4 regions of the Pseudovibrio sp. JE062 genome follow, and region 3 is predicted to be linked to each of the others. Evidence: riboswitches for the same ligand, from Rfam matches in the RefSeq annotation. Region 3 holds a riboswitch; each other region holds the start of a gene.
What was found. Region 3 has a riboswitch for thiamine pyrophosphate ahead of PJE062_RS20315 (ABC transporter permease). Riboswitches for the same ligand answer to the same signal wherever they lie in the genome.
Positions count from the first base shown of each region.

Region 1: it holds a riboswitch for thiamine pyrophosphate, as region 3 does, so the genes downstream of both, PJE062_RS06055 (hydroxyethylthiazole kinase) here and PJE062_RS20315 (ABC transporter permease) in region 3, are expected to answer to the same signal.
Region 2: it holds a riboswitch for thiamine pyrophosphate, as region 3 does, so the genes downstream of both, thiM (hydroxyethylthiazole kinase) here and PJE062_RS20315 (ABC transporter permease) in region 3, are expected to answer to the same signal.
Region 4: it holds a riboswitch for thiamine pyrophosphate, as region 3 does, so the genes downstream of both, thiC (phosphomethylpyrimidine synthase ThiC) here and PJE062_RS20315 (ABC transporter permease) in region 3, are expected to answer to the same signal.

Region 1 is NZ_DS996806.1:368,191-373,522, reverse strand. It holds gene PJE062_RS06070 (OmpP1/FadL family transporter) at 1-649, opposite strand, end outside; gene PJE062_RS06065 (TRAP transporter substrate-binding protein) at 943-2,046, opposite strand; gene thiD (bifunctional hydroxymethylpyrimidine kinase/phosphomethylpyrimidine kinase) at 2,059-2,862, opposite strand; gene PJE062_RS06055 (hydroxyethylthiazole kinase) at 2,862-3,617, opposite strand; TPP riboswitch at 3,657-3,765, opposite strand; gene PJE062_RS06050 (Lrp/AsnC ligand binding domain-containing protein) at 3,975-4,211, shown strand; gene PJE062_RS06045 (xanthine dehydrogenase family protein molybdopterin-binding subunit) at 4,282-5,332, opposite strand, start outside.
Region 2 is NZ_DS996807.1:193,481-198,812, forward strand. It holds gene PJE062_RS08425 (hypothetical protein) at 74-505, opposite strand; gene thiE (thiamine phosphate synthase) at 674-1,315, opposite strand; gene thiM (hydroxyethylthiazole kinase) at 1,299-2,111, opposite strand; TPP riboswitch at 2,187-2,287, opposite strand; gene PJE062_RS08440 (tyrosine recombinase XerC) at 2,347-3,306, opposite strand; gene PJE062_RS08445 (phospholipase D-like domain-containing protein) at 3,388-4,473, opposite strand; gene PJE062_RS08450 (endonuclease) at 4,564-5,298, opposite strand.
Region 3 is NZ_DS996812.1:324,137-329,468, forward strand. It holds gene PJE062_RS20310 (hypothetical protein) at 1-1,460, shown strand, start outside; TPP riboswitch at 1,590-1,697, shown strand; gene PJE062_RS20315 (ABC transporter permease) at 1,980-2,579, shown strand; gene PJE062_RS20320 (ABC transporter substrate-binding protein) at 2,606-3,544, shown strand; gene PJE062_RS20325 (adenylate/guanylate cyclase domain-containing protein) at 3,617-5,332, opposite strand, start outside.
Region 4 is NZ_DS996807.1:517,841-523,172, forward strand. It holds gene PJE062_RS09935 (thiazole synthase) at 1-87, opposite strand, end outside; gene thiS (sulfur carrier protein ThiS) at 89-286, opposite strand; gene PJE062_RS09945 (FAD-dependent oxidoreductase) at 283-1,224, opposite strand; gene thiC (phosphomethylpyrimidine synthase ThiC) at 1,221-3,020, opposite strand; TPP riboswitch at 3,134-3,254, opposite strand; gene PJE062_RS09955 (peptide methionine sulfoxide reductase) at 3,439-5,332, shown strand, end outside.

The DNA of each region.
Region 1 (5,332 bases), on a different contig from region 3:
TGGCACCAAATCCAAGGTTGTAATCCTCACCCCGCAGCTCCGCCGTAGGAGAGTTTGCAGCAATGGGTGGAACACCCGTCGCAGACTTCAGCCTCACCTGCAAATATTGAAGCTGCCAACCAACCCCAATGGAGAATTTCTCGGTAAGCTCATAAGCTGCCATCGGTGTCACATTGACAGAAAGCACACGGGAGGACCGGGCATAAACCTGTCCTGCCCACTCAATTTGAGGTTTCGTTTCAAAGCCATAAGGTGCATTGGAACTGACACCAAGGGTGAGGCGCTCATCCACTTTCCAAGTGCCATACCCTGCAGGCACCCAGGCATCCACGCCTATATCACCTGAGGAGTAAGGAACCCCCGTCACTGGTGTTGGGATCGCATCAATAGTGGCTGTTTCCAGATCAATCGTGGCACGAGGAAACACAACGGTCTGGGAAGTTTCAACCTGAATGCCGTCATGTCCCGTCATCGTTGCTGGGTTCCAGTACATACTGGAAAGGCTTTTTGAGACTGTCGCATTTCCGGCAAAGGAGAGGCCCTGGAACCAGGCAGATTGCTCACGAACAGCAAAGGCACCGGCGAAGGCATCAGAGGCAATCAGCAGCGTGGAGAGACTGGCGATCGTAATGGGCAGATATCTGGACATGCACGGTACTTTCTGTTCTCAAGAAAACAATCAAGCAGCGCCATGATCAAGTTACGAGTTACTTATTGATTCGGCTCTTACAACTAGAATTCCAAATATTATCAAATTCTTGCACTGGTAGTTTTAAAGGTTTACCTGCCCACCTTCACAAAACATCAATGACAGTAGATGCTCCATGCATTTAGTTATGCGTATTTCGTGCAAGTAAACTGAAACATTTTCTGTGGCAAAACCTCCACATAACAAAAGACCCTCCGAGTGGAGGGTCTTTTAAACACGGTTTGATGAGCCAGTTAGCTTCTTGCAGCGATGTTTTTGCCCAGCGAAAGGGCGCTCCAGCCGGCCAGAAGCCCCTGCGCTTCTATGTAACTCTCATAAATCTTACGAGCCATTTTGTCTTTCTGGGTATAGATATCCAGCACCTCAATGCTGGTTTCCTTCAAGGCAGCAAGAACCTCTTCAGGGAACTCACGCACCTCTACCCCATGCTCTTCCTGCAGCACCTTCAGGCTCGCTGCATTCTGTGCATTGGCCTCAGAAAGCGCCAGATCAGCTTCCACACGGCAAGCCTCTTCAACCACCGCCTGAAGCTCAGGAGAAAGACCTTCCAGCGCAACCGCATTCACAATCGCTTCGCCAGTACCGTTTGGCTTATTAAAGCCCGGACCGTAATAGTATTTGACCAGTTTGTGAAAGCCCAGCGCACTGTCAGTCCAAGGTCCGAGGAACTCCACGCCATCCACCACATGGGTCTGCAAACTGGTGAAGATTTCTGCAGCTGGAATGTTGACCGGGGTAACGCCCAGTTTGCGCAGGATCTCACCACCGAGACCAACCATGCGCAGTTTGCGCCCTTTCAGGTCATCCAGCGTTTCAACAGGTTCACGATACCAGCCCGCCATGGTTGGGCCAGCATTACCGGCCATAAACGGCTTCACGCCAAACGGCGCGTAAAGCTCATCCCATAATTCCTGACCACCCATCTGATCCACCCAGGCAGTATGCTCCTGAGGCAGCAGACCGAAAGGAACGGTTGTAAAAAACACTGAGCCCGGCATCTTGCCAGCCCAGTACAAAGCAACGGAATGGCCCATCTGTGCAGTGCCGCTTGAAACAGCGTCAAACACCTCAAAAGCCGGAACCAGCTCACCTGCAGCAAACAGGCGTACACGCATCCGACCATTACTCATAATGTTGATGCGGTCACAAATGCGTTGCGCAGACATTCCTGGACCTGGCAGGTTCTTCGGCCAGCTGGTCACCATGCGCCATTCGATCACCGGTTCAGCATCCTGAGCCAGAGCAGGTGCAGCAAGTGCAGCGCCACCAGCAACCGCCCCAGCGGTTAGCCCCAGCGCCTGTCGGCGGGTCAGATTATTATCTTTGTTCTTGGTCATTATCTCCGCCTTTTATTCAGACCAGAATTCGTGGAAATGGTGCACAGGCCCATGTCCCTCGCCTACGTCAAGCGTATCTGCAGCTTTAATCGCCTGACTAATATATTCTTTCGCTTCGCCAATGGCGTCTTGCAGCGCCAGCCCCTTGGCCAGTTCCGCCGCAATCGCAGAAGACAGGGTACAGCCAGTCCCATGTGTGTTCTGCGTTTCATGCCTTGGCGCCGTGTACCACCTCTCCACATCGCGGGAGAGGAAGAGGTCATCACATGTATCATCAGATCCATGTCCGCCTTTCAGCAGAACCCCGTTTGCGCCCATGTCCAGCAGAAGCAAAGCTTGGCTGTGCATATCTTCACGGGATCCGGCCACCGGCTGGTCCAGCAAAAAGGCCGCTTCCTGCATATTCGGCGTAATCAACACCGCCATAGGAAACAGCTTTTGCTTCAGGACCGAAACAGCGGAGGTTTGCAACAAAACATCACCAGAAGTTGCAACCATCACCGGGTCAAGGATGACGCGCTTAACATCATATTCCGCCAGCTTTGTGGCAATAACATCGATAATCTCTGGCTGTGAAAGCATGCCGATTTTCACGGCATCCACCTTCAGATCAGAGAAAACAGCATCCATCTGGTCCGCCACGAATGCTGGCGGCACATCATGAATGGCTGTCACACCTTTGGTGTTTTGGGCCGTCAGCGCAGTGATCACACTGGCCCCATAAACACCGCGAGCCGAAAAGGCTTTCAGGTCTGCCTGAACGCCAGCACCACCGCCTGAATCCGAGCCCGCAATTGTGACTGCAATCGCACTCATTAGGCCAATACCCCACCTTTATTATTCATTGTTTCGAGCTTGAGGCGCTCGTTGAATTGGTCAGCCTTCAAGCCATAGAGGGTATCGATGAAAGCTGGAGTGAAGCTTCCCGGCCCATTTGCCTGCTCTGCGGCAATCTCGCCGCATACACCATAGACAGCCAGCGCCGCAACCACGGCAAGTTCCTGATCCGGCTCAACAGCAGCAAAACCCGCCAGTACTCCCCCCAATGCACAGCCGATGCCAGTCACCTTGTCCATATAGGCATGCCCGTTGCCGATGGTGTAGGTTGCCTCCCGGCCAAACACCGCATCTTCATTTCCGGTGCGTACAAGCAGCGTATCCTCACGGACCGCTCCACTCAGCCCAGCGCTTTCAGTCATATTTGCTTTCAGGATGGAGATGTTGTCCTGCAAAATGTCCTTCGCAAACTCCATGCGAATGTCAGTACGATCCACTTTAACCGGGTCCAGCACCACGGGGATAGATTTCTTCGCAGCATTCTCAAGCCCCAACCGGATCCCATGCCTGCGCTTTCCATCTAGCGTCCCAAGGTTGACCAGCAACCCGTCGACACCCTGAACGAATGCAGGAATTTCATCATGAGCGGCTGTCATGGACGGTACAATGTTACAGGCCAACATAATGTTCGCGGTAATGCTCTGCGCAACAGAGTTCGTCAGGCAATGAACCCGCACACCACGCTCACGCAGGTTCTCAAACACTTGCCAGAGATCTTCAGCTTTGTAGGACATTTGTTTCGCTCCCTATTGATTACGGCGGGAACGATTACCTTGGTACTCATCCCAATTCCCTCCGCCGGCACGACCCGGATCAGGTTCTAGGAGTTGGCCTTCCGCCTCTCAGCCCGGCAGTCACTACCGAGCACCCCCATTGGTTAGAATTTTTTGCTAGCAAACCCACAAGCGAACTGCAAGTGGAAACGAGAGACCGCGACAATAGGCAACTGGGGGTAGATTTCGCTTAAAAAACGCAAAAGCTTGCAAAAAAACGCAGCTTCAACGCAAAATGCTCACAAAACAACGCAAACTCAATTTTGAGCGCACCCGGAAAGACAAAACAGGCTTACGGGACAGAAGGATAGCAGATTAATGATTCCGTTCTTTGTACAGATCAAATGCCAGCTCGGAAAAACCTATCAGGTTGCCAACGCCATCGCAGACGCGGAAGTCGCCTCCGAGATCTACTCCACTTCCGGGGATTTCGATCTGCTGGCCAAGTTCTACATCAACGACGATGAAGACATCGGACACTTCGTTGCCAACAAGGTACAGGTCTTCGAAGGCATCCAGGACACCAGAACCATCATTACCTTCAAAGCATTCTGATACCTACGAAAACAGGCGGGACACCAGCCCGCCTGCACAATCCCGTTTCAATGTCTGGTAATAGCTTCGCTCAGCCCTGAGCATCCTGAATAGCACTCCAAACAGCAACCGGCGTCGCGGGCATATCTATATGCTCAACCCCGGCATTCTTGCGCAGCGCATACTGCACAGCATTCATCACCGCCGGCGCCGCGCCAATAGAACCAGCCTCACCAGCCCCTTTAATGCCCATCGCATTTGTCGTGGAAGGAACGTTGCTTGTCGAGAAATCAAAACTCGGCAAATCATCAGCACGCGCAACATGATAGTCCATGAAGGATGCTGACAGCAGCTGTCCGGTTTCATCATAAACCGTGTTCTCACATAGCGCCTGAGAGATCGCCTGCCCGGTACCACCATGCACCTGGCCAGCAAGAAGCATCGGGTTCACCGTCACCCCGAAGTCGTCCACGATCACATAATTGACCACGTCCGTCTTCCCGGTTTCCGGATCAATCTCCACTTCACACACATGCGTGCCATTCGGATAAGTGCACTCATCCTGCATGACTTTTTCTGCAGCGCTCAAGGTATCCGGCTGTGATCCCGCAACATCAGCAAGGCTGATCTGCTGGTCAGTTCCGACCACACGCACCTGCCCGGCTTCCAGCGTCAGATCCGCAGCACCAACCTCCAGCTTTTCACTGGCGATCTCCTTGATCTTTTTAACCAGTGTCTCAGAGGCCGCCTTCACAGAAGGCAATCCAATCGGGATCGAACGTGATCCACCAGTGCCACCACCGGTCGCCACACGGTCCGTATCCCCCTGCACCATCTCAACCTGATCAAGCTGCAAACCAAGATACTCGGCAATCACCTGACCATAAGCTGTCGCATGACCCTGACCGTTGCTCTGCGTCCCGATCAGCAATGTCACACTGCCGTTCTTGTTCAGCTCAAGCTTGGCCTCTTCACCACCCGCAAAGGCACAGGCCTCCACATAGGTCGACAAGCCAATACCGCGGTATAGGCCCTTGGCCTTGCTCTCCGCTTCTCGCTCCGCAAAAGTGCCGTAATGGATCTCGTCCAACGCCTTGGTCAGATGAGCACCAAAGGAACCAGTATCATACATGCGTCCGAGC
Region 2 (5,332 bases), on a different contig from region 3:
CCGGTTTTCGGAAAAAGATACGCAAGGAAAAAAGTAAAGCAGCTCAAACGCTCCTACTGCAAAGCAGGCAGCTTTACTGACGGATCAGGATGTAACTGCGCGTCTTGTTGGGAATGGTTGGATCATGGTTCTCGGTCCGCACATAGGCCTGAATACGCTGACCCATTGGCCGTAGTTCAATATACTGAGCCTTAAAGAACCCACCGAACCGAAACGTCAACACACCAGAGAAACTCAACTGCCCCGCAGCCCAGCCCCATTTGCAGTCTCGGGGGGAACAGCTTGTAAAAGCACGGGCGCGAACCACCAGTTGGTTATCAATGCATTCGCCTTCCACCTCAATCTGAGAAAGCTCTTTCAGCCGTGCCTTTGGGTTCTCCCAGTTGCCCAGCTCTGCCATCTCAGATTTGCGGACTTCGCAGGCGGTTTGGGCTTGTCCTTCAGAGGCAAAGAAAGCGAATGTGCTGAACAGCGTGCACATGAACGTTGTTTGACTAAGCTTCATGACGAACGGCCCCCCGCCAGAAACGCACCTCAGAGGAAAACACTGGTGATGCGTTTAAAACAAAAGCTTGGAGCGATTTGCATGAACTCAATGAATGCACCAAACTTCAGTTCTCTCATATATCAATGTAGATGGGCTCTGTGAGGAGTAAATGCGTGTTTTATCCTATCACCCTAGGTCTTTTACGCTTTTGACGATTTCCTGAAGCTTGCGCGTAGCTTCCGCAGCACTGGGTGCCCCACAGATTGCTGAAATGACAGCAACACCATCAGCCCCAGCTTTGATCACTTGATCCGCATTGGCAAGAGAAATTCCGCCAATCCCAACAACAGGCAGCTGTGATTGAGCAGTTAAGCCAGCAAAGTTCTGCATCCCCACATCAGCTGCATCATCTTTGCTGTTGGTCGGAAAGCATGCGCCGATGCCGAGGTAATCGCAGGCTGCAATGTCCGCAGCGTCCAGCTCATCCTGAGTGCTCACCGACAGTCCAAGCAGCTTATCTGCCCCGATCAATTCCCGCGCTTTAGTGGCGTTCATGTCATCTTGTCCAACATGAACACCATCGGCATCAACGGCCAGCGCAACATCTACACGGTCATTGACGATCAAAGGCACATTGAGCGGTTTAAGCGCCTGCATCAGCCGTTCTGCCAGCTCAATCTGCTCTTTGGTGCTGCCAGTTTTATCGCGCAGTTGCACCACAGTAGCACCGTTTTGAGCGGCTGCGACTGCGATGTTGACGGGATCCTGGCCAGGGCAGTCTTGCGGCCCCAGCACTAGATATACGGAAAGATCAAGCAACGGCTTCATGCATCTCAACCCGAGCTGTTGCATTGAGGATATCACCGTTCAGCTGATAGAGACCATTGATGATATCCAACTGCAAACTTGCTGGTCCTGCGGTATCTTTCGCAGCAATCTCACCAGTTACACCGAGGAAAACCATTGCATCGACTGCAGCATCAAACGGATCATCGCAAACTGCGAGCGTTGCGCCAGTGAGGGCCGTTGCCGTGCAGCCGAGGCCAGTCACGTATGGCATCATCTTATCCCCGTTGGCGACTTCAGCAGTGCGCGTGCCGTCAGTGATGAAGTCGACCGGACCAGAGACAACAACCACAGCACCAGTCTGTTTCGCCAGCTCTTTCGCACCAGCCAGAGCAGTCTCAGAGCTATCCGTGCTATCAACGCCTTTTCCGCCTGCACCCTGACCGGCAAGTGCCATGATTTCAGAGGCATTACCGCGAATGACGCTCGGCTTATTCTCCAGCAATTCAGCAGCAAGTTTAGTGCGGAAGGTGAGGGCGCCGACAGCCACCGGGTCCAGCACCCATGGACGACCAGCCTTGTGAGCTGCAGCTGTTGCCAGCTTCATCGCCTCTGCTTGCGCAGGAGTAACGGTGCCTACGTTGACCACTAATGCCCCTGCAACACTTGCAAGTTCAGGGGCTTCCTCTGGTCCATCTACCATGGCAGGAGAAGCACCAATCGCCAGCAGGGCGTTGGCAGTGGTGTTCGCCACCACGATGTTCGTCATGTTATGGACGAGTGGACTGTTTTCACGAATTGCGGAAAGAGTTGCGCAAGCGCTTTCGACACGACCCATTTTTATCCTCGGTCTTGTTGTGCGAAAGAGAGCTGGTGTCAGGGCCTTGGCATATTGCCAGAAGAAACTGTCCCCCAACACGGTGTGAGTGCTCCCTTCGCTGGAATTATCCAGATCAGGTTCATCGAGTATGATCTCAGCCACGACACAAGTGCCGGGCACCCCGTTTCACAGCTCTGAACCTAAGGGGTCTGCCGGAGGAGATCAAGGCGATGTGGAGGAGGGGGACAACCTATCAACGGCGCGGATGTGCTTTGTCGTAGGCATCCAACAGCTGTGCACTGTTCACTTCCGTATAAATCTGCGTGGTAGAAAGGCTTGCGTGGCCCAAAAGCTCCTGAATGCTCCGCAAATCCCCGCCTTCAGACAGCAAATGCGTCGCAAAGGAATGGCGCAATGCATGGGGAGTAGCCGTATCCGGAAGCCCAAGTGCACTGCGGATTTTTTGCATGGCCAGCTGAATCATGCGAGCGTTGAGCGCTCCACCGCGAACACCGCGGAAGAGGGGCGAGTTCGCTGAAAGGTCATAGGGGCATTGATCTTTGTAAGCTTCAATAGCTTCAACGACCACAGGCAAAACCGGAACAAGCCGTTCCTTATTACCTTTACCGCGCACTTTCAAAGACTTATCGCCTTCTTTCGGTGCCGTCGCCGGTGTCAGAGACAACGCTTCAGAGATGCGAAGTCCGCAGCCGTACAGGAGAGTAAACACCGCAGCATTGCGCGCTTCAACCCAGGGAGTATCCTCGAAAGCCAGATCGCTGCTGACGATAGCTTTGGCCTCCTCAACGGGGATAGGCTTGGGTAAGCTGCGGGGAAGTCTCGGCGTACGCACCGCTGCAGCACCGGCCGCATTCACCTCGCCGCGCTCCTCCAGAAACGAGAGGAACGAGCGAATACCAGCCAGACCGCGAGCAAGCGTCCGCGTCTGCGCGCCGTCTTTCCGACGCGTTGCCAGAAAGCCGCGAAAGTCTTTTGGTTTCAACGACTCCAGATGCCGCAGAGCAACTGGCTCACCCTCATAGCTGGTCATGAAACGCAGGAACTGACGCGTGTCGCGCTCATACGCTTCCAGTGTCCGCTCAGCCAGTCGCCGTTCGGAGCCAAGATGATCAATCCAGTCTTCAATCGCTGCGGTAACATCTGGTTTGCAGATGATGAGTAAGTCTTCGCCGCTATCCAGGGAATTTGCCATTCGCCAAGTGTAAGCGCCAAATCTGGCTGAATGGTTACCAAAAGATAAACATTCACGCCTTTACGAAATGGCTGAGCAGATTTAGTCGATCACGATTGGTTCCCCGTGGTCGCTGATGATCCGGTCAATCTCCTGCCGTGCCGCCATCGCAAACCGTTTCTGGTTCTCCGTTGGGGCAACGGAATCCCCCAGAACAACGATATTCTCGTCATTAAACCGGTTCGCAGGGCCAGTGTAGTTGAAACTGCCAACAATCATGATGCTATCGTCAATCACCATAAGCTTATGATGCAGCTTGCCAATCCGGCTCGATCCGCGAACGAAGTGCAGATCAGCGCCAGCTTCTGCAAGAGGCTGCGTCGCGGCCCAATCCTGCCCGCCTTGCCGGGCGTCAAGAGCACCGCGCACCTGTCTTCCTGCTTCCATCAGCAGCAACATGGCATCATCAATGCCGGAGCTTTTGGAGAAGGTGAAGATCGCAAAGTCCACCCGTTCCTTAGCTTTCGTCATCTGTTTCGTGACTTCCATCTCCGGCGCATGGTCCGGCGCAAAGCAAACTTTCACGCGGATGTCGTCAACCACCACCTCTTTCGGTGTGTTTTCGGACTCATTCTCATCCACGCTGTAGCGGCCAAATCTTCCGCGTTTAATCTCCCTGAATTCCCGCTCAAAGATGTCAGCGACCTTCTCATCCTTGATGATAAGAAGATGGTTCAGATTGCGATGCGTGCCGGTCTCCGTGAAGTTTGTGGAGCCGGTCAGAACAGCATTGCCGTCACGAATGATGAATTTCTGATGGAATATCCGTGGGTTAAAATCCGTCCGTACCCACACTTTGGAACGCAGTAGCGCCGCATGAAGCTGGCGGTTCACCTCGTTCTCAACACGAGGGTCACTGGTATGCGGGTCATCCGCAGGCTCATCCACGCTTAGATAATCCGCCTCGGATACCACTCGCACCCGCACGCCGCGCCGTTTTGCGTTAATTATTGCGTTGGTTATGCGTTTATTGTCTATTTCTTGAATTGCTATGTCGAGACTTCGCACTGCAGCATCGATAAACGCAATAATCTCGCCCTCCAGATCATCCAGCGGATTATCCGGCAAATGATCGAGGACTGTTTTCGGACCAACGAGGAATTTCAGATTCTCGGTTTGAACTGCCATTGTACCCTCCCAGCGTCATAACATCTTACCCTAGGGTAGATGATGTGTCGGTACACAATTATGACGGTAGGAAGTGAAATTGATGGCGGGTTAGAAACCTACCGAGATAAGCGGGTTGGTGTTGCCCTGAATTTCCAAAATACGCGCATCTCGCAATTGCTCTTCTTCTGAGACTGGATCCTCAGCCATCCACTGGTTGAACATCTTCACCTCTGTCTCTGTCAACGGCATGCCATAGGTCTCCTGCATGTAGAGGTAGATCCGTGCGATATCCCCGCGTGTCTCAGCCATTGGCTCGGCAACTTTTCGTTCCCGGTCAATCTCAAAATCACAGGCGCCGTAAGTCCGATCTTCCCCTTCAATCACAGCGAGGCGGAAGTTGGAGCGATCACCATTCAACTCGCCAACCGCTGGGACCAGATTGTGCAGGTCGGCTTCCATGCGTTTGAACTCTTCATCCACCTTGGAACAGCATCGACGACCCTTGTAAGCCTTGCCCTTCTTGGTGGTGCAGGCCGGATCACCCTCTGTCCAACAAGCGCGCGTTTTGCCAAAGCGAGAGGCAGGAACGATGTGCTCCCACTCAATCCGCTTACCGCGCTTGGCATTCTTACGAGGCTCATACCCGCAGCTGTCTGCATCAACTTGCTTCTCTCCATTATAGGAGCAACCGCAATAGAAGGTCTCACGATACTCTTCTGATGGATAAATATGCTTTTCCAACAAGCGCTTGGCCTGAGAGAAACTGGTTGGTGGTGCAGCAAAAGCTGAAGCAGCCCAGAAGCAAGACAGCAGGGCAGCGAAGAGTACGATGAGTTTACGCATGAAGAGGTCTTTCGAGATCACCATCAGAAGCTGG
Region 3 (5,332 bases):
CAAAGGCTGACGCAAAGTCTGAAGAGCCTGCACGCGAAGAGCCAAAAGCACCTGCTGCCAAAGCGGATGTGTTTAAAGAAGCTGTTCGTGCAGCGCAGGATCTTGGCAATGCTGCTCACCAAGCCAATCAGATGGCGCGTGACCAGCTGCCTGAAGCTTCTAAAGAGCGCAAAGAGCCTGATCTTGGTTCCATGGGCGAGAGCGAGCCGAAAGAGCCTGCTGCTTCCTTGCCGACCAAAGGAGCTGTTGAGACCAGCGCTGAAGAGCGCGCCTGGGTTCCTGGCGAAGCTCGTCGCTCCAAGCTGGAGACCAAAGACAAGACCGCTCGCCGCGAGATTGACGAGCCTGCAAAGGTTAAGCCAAAGACAAGCCGTAAACCTGCTTCCTCCCGCAAGCCTGTGGTTGCACAGCGTGTAGGGGACGCGATTGAGCAGGAGGAAGGTCTGAAGCCTTCCAATACATCCGGCATTGTCGGCATGATTGTTATTATCCTGATCATTCTGGGTGTGACTGCAGGCGTTTACAGCCAGCGCGAGGCCATTCTCTCTTTGATCCTGCCAGCTGAAACCAGCGATACCGGAGAGCCAGAGAGCGCACCAACAGGTGAAGATGAACCACTTCGGGTTCAGCCTGAACGTGCGCCTAAGAAGAACACTGACCGTCTGTTGCCATCTGATGAAGGAGCTAAAGTTTCTCCAGATGCAACACCGGTGACGACAACCCGGATTACCCGGAACTCCTCCAGCGCCGCACCAACTGAAAGTGCACCTGCACCAACTGTTGTTCGCAGTGTCGATCCGGCACCTGCCACATCCTCTGATGACAGTTCTACTCCTCAGGTGCTGCCTGCCAAGGAGCCTGAGCCGCAGACAGCAGGTGTAGAGACGAACTCAGTTCCACCGGCAGAGACCATCGGCACCGAGTCCGAGATTTCTCCAGTGGCACAGCAGAGCATTCTTTATGAAGAAGCTTTGACACCGGGTGCAGCTGGTTCTGCTTCTCGTGGTAACGTGGTCTGGACGCTGGATGAGGTTAATGGAACCTCTGTCATCAAAGCTGTTGCGACGCTTCCATCCCGCAATCTCTCTGTCGAGATGACGCTGAAGCCGAACAGTGATCAGTCTCTGCCAGCAAGCCATCTGCTAGAGCTGAACTTCATCTTCCCGGAAGGGTTTGACGGCAAGGGTGTTGAGAAGGTGCCTGGCCTGATCCTGAAGAAGACTGAATCCGAAGCTGGTGATCCGCTTGATGGGGCTGCTGTGAAGGTTTCTGACACGCTCTTCTGGATTGCTCTTTCTGACAGCAATGAAGAGAAGGCAAAGAACCTGCAGCGTCTTGCTGAGCGTGAATGGATTGATGTTCCACTGCTGTACAACAGCGGTCGCCGCGCAATGCTGACCTTTGAAAAAGGGACAACTGGCAACAAGGTTGTCGCTCAGGCAATCAAGAGCTGGAAGTAATCTGTTTTCAGCAAGTTAGAGTGATTTTAGAAGGCCTTGGCTCTGTTGAAGCTGAGGCCTTTTTTCATGGCGTTGTCCCCTGGCCTCAGAAAATCTGCTTGCAAACTCCCGTAGAAACGCGCATGGTCCTGCCATTCCGAGGGGTGCTTTTCTTTCGAAAAGCTGAGATTGCGATGAGCTAAACCCTTTGAACCTGATCCGGGTAATGCCGGCGAAGGGACGGGACCTGAACCATTCTTCCCGGACCTCTATTTCTGCAGTTTGTAGTTGGAGATCCTGTGTCGAAAATTCCCAGAGAGCCAATCTGAGCTCCGTTCTTCCGCCTGTTTGTGATGCCCAATACCATTGTTGGGAAATAACATGCTGAAGCGAGCTTTAATACGAATTCTGCGAAGTCTTTTCGGGATTTTGCTGTTTGTCGCCATTTGGGCACTTGTGGTTTGGATTGGAGAGTTTCCTCCGTTTCTATTGCCAGGTCCGGCGGCGGTTTTTACCGCTTTTCTCAATCAAGGTGCTTTCTTGCTGCATCATGCAGGCATTACCGCCTATGAGACCGTTCTCGGTTTTCTCTTTGGCGTGAGTGCCGGGGCTTCGCTTGCAATACTGTTGTCGATGTCTCGCCGGGTGCGCCTGTTTCTGCTGCCTCCGATTGCAGCAACTCAATCTCTTCCTGTGTTTGCCATTGCGCCGCTTCTGGTGCTGTGGTTCGGCTTTGGGCTTGCTTCCAAGGTGGTGATGGCTGTGATTGTGATCTTCTTTTCCGTGACCTCAACGTTTTTTGACGGGTTACGGAGGACGGATCAGTCCTTGCTTGACCTTGGTAAGCTGCACGGTCTCAACCGCTGGCAAATGCTCCGTTACATCCGCATTCCTGCTGCGATGCCGTCTCTGGCATCAGGCATGCGGATTGCGGCGGTGTTCGCGCCGATTGGTGCGGTGGTTGGAGAATGGGTTGGTGCAAAGGGAGGGCTGGCTTTTATCATGTTGCAATCCAACGCACGCATGCAAACAGCGACCATGTTTGCAGCGCTGATCTTGCTTGCGGTGATGGTGTTGAGCCTGAGGGCAGTTGTTGAGTTCGCCACTTCTCGGATGATCTATTGGCAGAAAGAGATCTAGATCTCAGAGTATGAGGACGTAACCTTATGAAAAAACTAGGTATGCTGTTTGGCGCAGCGATGCTTGCGAGCACGCTTCAGGTGCAGGCTGCGGACAAGCTGACTGTGCTGCTCGATTGGTTTGCGAACCCGGACCATGCTCCGATTGTGGTTGCGAAGGCACGGGGCTTCTTCGAGAAGGAAGGGCTTGATGTTGAGCTGATTGAACCGGCTGATCCTTCCATGCCGCCAAAGCTGGTTGCAGCCGGGCAGGGGGATATTGCAATCTCCTATCAGCAGACGCTACATCCGCAGATCGATGAGGGTATGCCGCTGATGCGTATCGGCACGCTGGTCTCCACGCCACTGAACACGCTGATCGTGCTGGAAGATGGACCGATCAAGGAGATTGCAGACCTCAAGGGCAAGCGTATCGGCTACTCCACGTCCGGCTTTGAAAGCGCGATGCTGGGTAAGATGCTCTCCAATGCTGGCTTGAGTTCTGATGACGTTGAGCTGATCAACGTGAACTTTTCGCTCTCTCCTTCCTTGATGGCGGGACAGGTTGATGCGGTGATTGGTGGTTACCGTAACTTTGAGCTGAACCAGATGGAAATTGAAGGCGCGAAAGGTCGTGCGTTCTATCCGGAGGAGAATGGTGTGCCGGTTTATGATGAGCTGATCTACGTTGCTCACAAAGACAAGCTGGATGATCCACGCCTGAAGAAGTTCATCAGTGCGATTGAGGCGGCAACTGTTTATCTGCTGAACAACCCTCAAGACTCCTGGGAGAGCTTCCTTGAGGTCTACCCGAACCTTGATGATGAGCTGAACAAGCGCGCCTGGGCAGATACTCTGCCACGCTTTGCGAGCCGTCCGGCAGCTTTGGATATTGGCCGCTACGAGCGCTTTGCGAACTTCCTGATTGAGCAGGGGCTCATTAAAACAGCGCCTCCAGTGGAAACCTACGCGGTTGAACTGCGCTAACCGTTATAGGTCTAAACCAATTATTGAGCCTCCGAGTTTCGGGGGCTCTTTTTATTTGTAGGCCAAATGCCGTTATTGCGCTGCATCCTTCACCGCTTCGTGCTGCGCCAGATCACTGAGGATGTACTTCTCAAAAGCCGCATAGATGGCGTTGTACTCGCCGTCAGAGAGGGCTTTGCATTCGTCGAGCAGGGTGAGTGCTTTTTTCTTGTCGTTCTCCTCAAAGAGCGCGAAGACCATATTGCAATGGGTGTTTTTGAGTTTGAGGAAATTTTCCGAAAAAGCGAGGGATGGATCACCTAGTAACGCAAACGAACGCATTAAATAACGGCTGGTTTTGACAGGGATCGTCTCCAGCGTCGCGAGCTCTTGCATCTGGCCGCGGGTGGTCTCGCAGATGAGGAGACTGTGGCCTGCCTCCTTGCAGTGGCGGGCTAAATCATCAGCTAAATCAACGGGTTTGCCGAGTGGCGCATATCTGAAGTGGCGCCTTGTGCCGGTTTCTCCGAGCGTTGCCAGGCCTGTTGAGATGCCGATATCGAGCGTGACCGCGTGATCCGTCATATTTTTCTGGTTGAAGTTGAAGCGATCTTTGACATTAAAACGCTTCATCTGCTTCTGCATTTCAATCGCCGTCCGACATGCATGCGCTGCATGGAACGGATCATCCAAAGGGGCGTTCCAGTAGGCGCTTAGGCCCGAGGTATTCAGCGTATTTAATGTTCCATCGTGGATATGGACTTCATCCAAATGAGCGGTTTGGAAGCTGTTAGAGAAGCTTGCGAGATCCTGAGGGGAGAGACCTTCATAATATCGATGAAAGTGCCTCAGGCGGGTTGAGAGGCTCGTGATCTCACGTTGTTGACCTTCCAATGGCAGTTGCTCTGATTTTGTAAGCAACTTCTGCATCTGTTTGGGTGCAAGAATACCTGCAAATCGCTCAGTTGTTTTGCTGCGGTGGCTTTTGAAGGTCACTCTTCTGATAGTGCAGGAGAGTGCGAAAATCAGCAGAATGATGAGCGATGGAAAGAATGGCTCCAGCGCTATGTTGTTAAGAGCAAACTGGTGAAATGCGACGCCATTCATCGCCAGCACTGCGATGGCCGCTATGGTCAGGCTAAGCCAGAAGCCTTGTGTTGCAGAAGCGAGCACGACAGCGCCACCGAAAATGATTAGTGCCGCAATCTCAGTGTATTGGCTCCACTTGGGAGTTGTGATGAAATTGCTAGATTGCAGCGTCTGGAGTGCCTGCGCGTGTCGTTCTGACACTCTTGTTTGTGTGCCCAGAACAAAAGTGCTGTTTGGCGCTGGAGGCCAGAGTTTAGAGGAGACTTTGTCTTGTAAGATGTCGTTTGCAGCAAAGATATAGGTACCGGATGAACTGCTGTTGTAAATCAGCATCTCACCCTTTGAGGTGACGGGAACTTGGAGTTCTGCACTTTCTAACGAGGTGCCTTGCTCCATATGGATCAACCGAAAATCATCGATTTTAGCTGAATTTAAGAGCTTCCAGGCTTGCAGTGCGAGTGAGGGAGCCGGGTTGGTTTTTCTCTTAAACTGCAGCTTGTAGAGCAGGGCAGATGAGCCTTCTACATAGTGTTCGTCATCTTGGAAACCAACAGCTTCGGAGAACCTTATGTAATTGGAAAGTGGAGGTTTTTCTGCTGTTGCATCGATCAAAGGACTGTTGAGCAACACAGGGTAATGGGAGATGATGGTTTGCAGCAGAAGATCGTGGTTTGGGTATGTCGCCCGCAAGGATGGCTGCAAGGTATCATAGGTTCTGCT
Region 4 (5,332 bases), on a different contig from region 3:
AATTGCCTTCTTCAGCACGGTAGGTGAAGGGTATTGTGCTGTGCCAAGAAGCAGGCGGGAGCCGATTTCTGTACCGTAAACCTGCATTTCAACCTCCCTGCATTGGGGCTAGAACTTCCAGCTTGTCGCCTTCTGAAAGTGGCGTTTCTGTATAGTCCTCACGAGGTACGAAGTTGCCGTTCAGGGCTGCTGCGATTGCTGGACTGGTAAATTCCAGCTCGGTAAGAGCATCAGCCAGAGTTTTGCCTGCAACCTCGCGCGGTTCTGCATTAACGATAATCTTCATTTGCATGTCTCCGATAAAAGCTGGTCTGCTGCTTGCTGTGCCATTGCCGGAGCCAGCAAAAAGCCATGGCGATAAAGCCCGTTGAGGTGAAGCACTCCATTGCGTTCAACAAGACGAGGAAGGTTGTCAGGGAAAGCAGGTCGCAAGCCTGCGCCGATTTCCACCACACTTGCCTCTGCAAAGGCCGGGTGAATAGCAAAGGCCGCACTCATCATCTCAGTTAGAGATCTGAGTGTAGGCGGCCGGTCTGAGTTGCTCTCCACCATTGTGCCTCCAATCATGAACAGACCATCGGTACGCGGTACCAGATAAAGCGGCATACGCGGATGTATAAGGCGGATGACACGAGACAGCTCAACCTCCGGGCATTGCAAAACCGCCATCTCACCACGCACAGCCCGCAAGTCAGGCAGACCAGCTGCCATAGCCGTGCAGTTGAGGTCAACCTGCGAGGGTGCGTCAGTGCCATAGCGGATCTCCACGCCAAGCTTCTCGACAGCCTTTGTCAGATCAACAAGCGCCTGCCGTGGATCAAGATGAGCCTCTTCTTTGAAGAAAAGCCCTCGCTCAAACCGGCCTTCTAAAGCCGGTTCAATCTGAGGGATTACCTGCCCATCAACTTCATCGAAATGGGACGTCCGTCGTGCAAACCGTGTCAGTTCTGCCTGATCTCGCGGTGGTGCGACCACAAGTGTTCCATGCCGTGTAACGGGTGTGACCTCAGCCCACCAATCAGCTGCTTTGCATCCGAGCGTGATGACATTCTCTTCCGCACTTTCCCGCTCGCAATAAGGGGCCAGCATACCGCCTGCGAACCGGGCAACGCTGTTTTCTCCGGGCTTTTCTGCCCTCTCGAAGATGGTGACAGATGCACCACGCTTTGCCAGTTCATAGGCGGAAGCCAGCCCTGCAAGGCCAGCTCCTGCAATCGTAATCACTGCTCCGCCTCCGCTAATGGAAGATAAAGCTCACCACCTTCACGGAACTTGGCCGCCATCGCTTCCATGCCTTCTTTCTGAGCATCAGCCCGAATGTCATGAGAAATCCGCATAGAACAGAACTTTGGCCCACACATAGAGCAGAAATGCGCCACTTTGTGCGCATCCTTCGGCAAGGTCTCATCATGGAAGTTGCGGGCTGTTTCTGGGTCGAGGGACAGGTTGAACTGATCCTCCCAACGGAACTCAAAGCGCGCACGGGATAGTGCATCATCTCGTCGCTGAGCACCCGGCAATCCCTTGGCAAGATCAGCAGCATGAGCGGCAATCTTGTAGGTGATCACGCCAGTCTTCACGTCATCTCGGTCGGGCAGCCCCAGATGCTCCTTCGGCGTCACATAACAAAGCATGGCACAGCCAAACCACCCAATCATCGCCGCGCCAATGCCAGAGGTGATGTGATCGTAACCGGGAGCGATATCTGTGGTGAGAGGGCCAAGTGTGTAGAATGGAGCCTCATGGCAGCATTCCAGCTGCTTATCCATGTTCTCCTTGATCTTATGCATGGCTACATGGCCCGGACCTTCGATCATCACCTGACAATCCTTGGCCCAAGCAATCTTGGTCAGCTCACCAAGCGTTTCCAGCTCAGCAAACTGAGCCTCATCATTCGCATCCGCAATGGAACCTGGACGCAAACCATCACCAAGGGAGAAAGCCACATCATACTGGCGACAGATATCGCAGATCTCAGCAAAGTGCTCATAAAGGAAGCTTTCCTTGTGATGATGCAGACACCACTTGGCCATGATGGAGCCGCCACGAGAAACAATGCCTGTCACACGATTAACGGTCATCGGCACCATGTGCAGACGCACGCCAGCGTGGATGGTGAAATAATCAACCCCTTGCTCAGCCTGCTCAATCAGCGTGTCACGGAAGATCTCCCAAGTCAGATCTTCAGCAATGCCATTCACCTTCTCTAGCGCCTGATAAAGCGGAACCGTCCCAATCGGCACCGGACTGTTGCGGATGATCCACTCGCGGGTGTTGTGAATGTTCCGACCTGTTGAGAGGTCCATCACCGTATCCGCGCCCCAACGGATTGCCCAGACCATCTTGTCCACTTCCTCCTCCATGGAAGAGGTGACTGCGGACGTACCCATATTGGCGTTGATCTTCACCAGAAAGTTCCGGCCAATAATCATTGGCTCGCTCTCTGGGTGATTGATGTTGGAGGGGATAATTGCACGACCTGCCGCTACTTCGTCCCGAACAAACTCCGGCGTCACATAATCAGGAATGCTCGCTCCCCAGTCATTGCCGGAACGTTCCTCGGCAACGGCCTCACGCATCTGGTTCTCGCGGATAGCAACGAACTCCATCTCCGGCGTTATGATGCCTGCGCGGGCATAAGCCAACTGCGTCACAGACTTCCCGTCCTTGCCACGCAGCGGCTGCGGCTTCACCGGAAACTCGGCAACCAATCGCTCGCCCTGTGCAAAGCCATTGTCTTCCGGCTTAATCTCCCGGCCTTCATAGGTTTCCACATCTCCGCGAGCCTTGATCCACTTGCGCCGTACTGTTGGCAGACCTTCGGAAATACTGGTTGTAACAGCAGGATCAGTGTAGGGGCCGGAGCTGTCATAGACTGGCAACGGTGGTTCGCCTGCTGTTGGATGGACGCTGATTTCGCGCATTGGGACGCGCACGTCTTCATGCAGATTGCCATTCACGTAGATCTTGCGTGATGCAGGCAAGGAGCCTGTGGTGATGGATGGCTTTGGGCTAGTCATAATGGTGCTCCTCAAGTTCATAACTCGAAAGACACCAGATGAGTTTTGGCTGGGAAACCGCAGGAAGATCTCCTGCTGAGTGGGGCGCGGTGGATACAATACTCCTGATAACAGGACGCGCGACCCGTGCTTCCTACGCCAGTATCAACTGGGTCAGGTTCAAAGGGTCGCGTCGCCGAGCTTGCGCTCTGTCAGCCTCTCAGTCTCCTAGGTGAGACTCCCCTGCATACGTGTTTTTGCTAGACCTATTAGAAGGGCCTGTCAAGGCAGGTTCGGTTCAGGTGAGGTTCAGAAATCTTCTGTAATTTGGCTTGGGTGAGAGGGGGAGTTGTTGGCCCTTATTGGATTTTGAGGTTTGCGCACCTATCTCTCACCTAAGAATTTCACTTCTGGATATCGCAACTAATAATATCAACGAATGCCTGAAACCTCTTCTCTCCCGTCTGTTCTTGCCGGCCCTATTCTGCGGCGATTAGAAACCACCCGTTTAACCTTCTGGCTCGCTGTTCGCGCACCGGCAGATGTAAAGCTGGAGCTACTGCCCCAAGGCGGTGATCCGCAAACCTATGAGCTTTCCAAAAAGCAGGCAGAGGTGAACCTGATTTCAGCAGGCACGCACCTTCATTACCTGTTGATTGACCTTCCGCTTCATCAGCCACTGCCACAGGATGTCTGGGTCAACTATCGCCTATCTTTGCGTATGGCAGATGATGAGGCGGCAGGCTGGCAAGATCACGCGGCTTGGGCACCTGATCTCTGTTATGAAGGTCAATCGCTTCCCGGCTTCCTTCTCAGCTCCAAAGTGTCTTCGCTTCTGCATGGCTCCTGCCGTAAACCTCACCACGAATCAGGTGACGGCTTGGTCGCTGCAGATCAGTTCCTGGCTAAGCATATTGCCACGAATGGTGGGACCAAGGTTGATCAGGAGAAATGGCCTGCTGCACTGGTGATGAGCGGTGACCAGATTTACTCAGATGATGTAGCTGGTCCAATGCTGCGAGCAATCCATTCGCTCATCGAAAAGCTTGGCATTACAGAAGAGCAGTTGAGCGGCTTGGAAAGCAAGATCCCTGATGCTGCGTCAGATCTGTATAGCCATGGTGATACCTACTATCGGCGTGAGAAGTTTCTGCCCAATCTGGAAAAGAACCGGAAGCTCTGGGTTGTCTTGTTTGGCGGCGTCGAAAAGCCGATTTTTACAGCTGACCATGCTCACAACCACCTGATTACACTAGCTGAATTTCTGGCAATGTATTTGCTCGTCTGGTCTCCTGCTGCATGGGATTTGGTTGAGACAGATAAACCTGAGGGTCTAACACCTGAAGAAACAGAGCTTTATGAGACTGAGCAGGAAATCCTGAAGGACTTTGTCTTAGGCCTCAGTCAGGTCCGAAGGCTCTTTGCGCATTTGCCTGTCGCGATGATCTTTGATGATCACGATGTCACGGACGACTGGAACCTCAATCGTGATTGGGAAGAGACCGCCTACGGTCACCCGTTCTCCCGCCGCATCATCGGTAATGCACTGTGCGCCTACATGCTCAATCAGGGCTGGGGCAACAAACCGGAAGCCTTCGCAGGTGGACTGCTGGATGAGATGACTGAGGTCTTCAAGATCCCTGGCACAAGCGCCTACGATGAGTTTCTGGATCATCTCTTTGGCTTTGAGAATTGGGACTACCACTGGGAGCTGGACCCGCCACTGTTGGTTCTGGACACCCGCACACGCAGATGGAGATCAGAACGGGCAGGATATTTGCCTTCAGGCTTGTTGGACTGGGAAGCTGTCACTGACCTTCAGCGATCCCTTCGCGGCAAGGATGCCGTTCTGCTTGTATCTGCTGCACCAATCTTCGGCGTCAAATTGATCGAGACCCTTCAGAAGCTCCTCACCTTCATGGGCAAGCCGCTCATGGTGGATGCTGAATACTGGATGGCGCATCCGGGAACGGCAGATGGCATTTTGAATGTGTTCCGTCACCGCAAAACGCCAGACCGTTTCACGATCCTCTCCGGAGATGTGCATTACTCGTTTGTGTATGACGTAGAACTGCGCGGCCATTCCAGAGGGCCGGACATCTGGCAAATCTGCAGCAGCGGCATCAAGAACGAGTTCCCCGCAAAGCTGCTGGACAAACTCGATCATCTGAACCGCTGGCTCTATGCGCCCCGCTCACCGCTAAACTGGCTCACGAGACGGCGTGGAATGAAAGTGATCCCGCGCAAGCCAGTCGGCACGCAACACGGTCGTCGCCTACTGAATGCAAGTGGCATTGGATTAGTTGAGTTTGACGAACATGGCGGGCCCGATC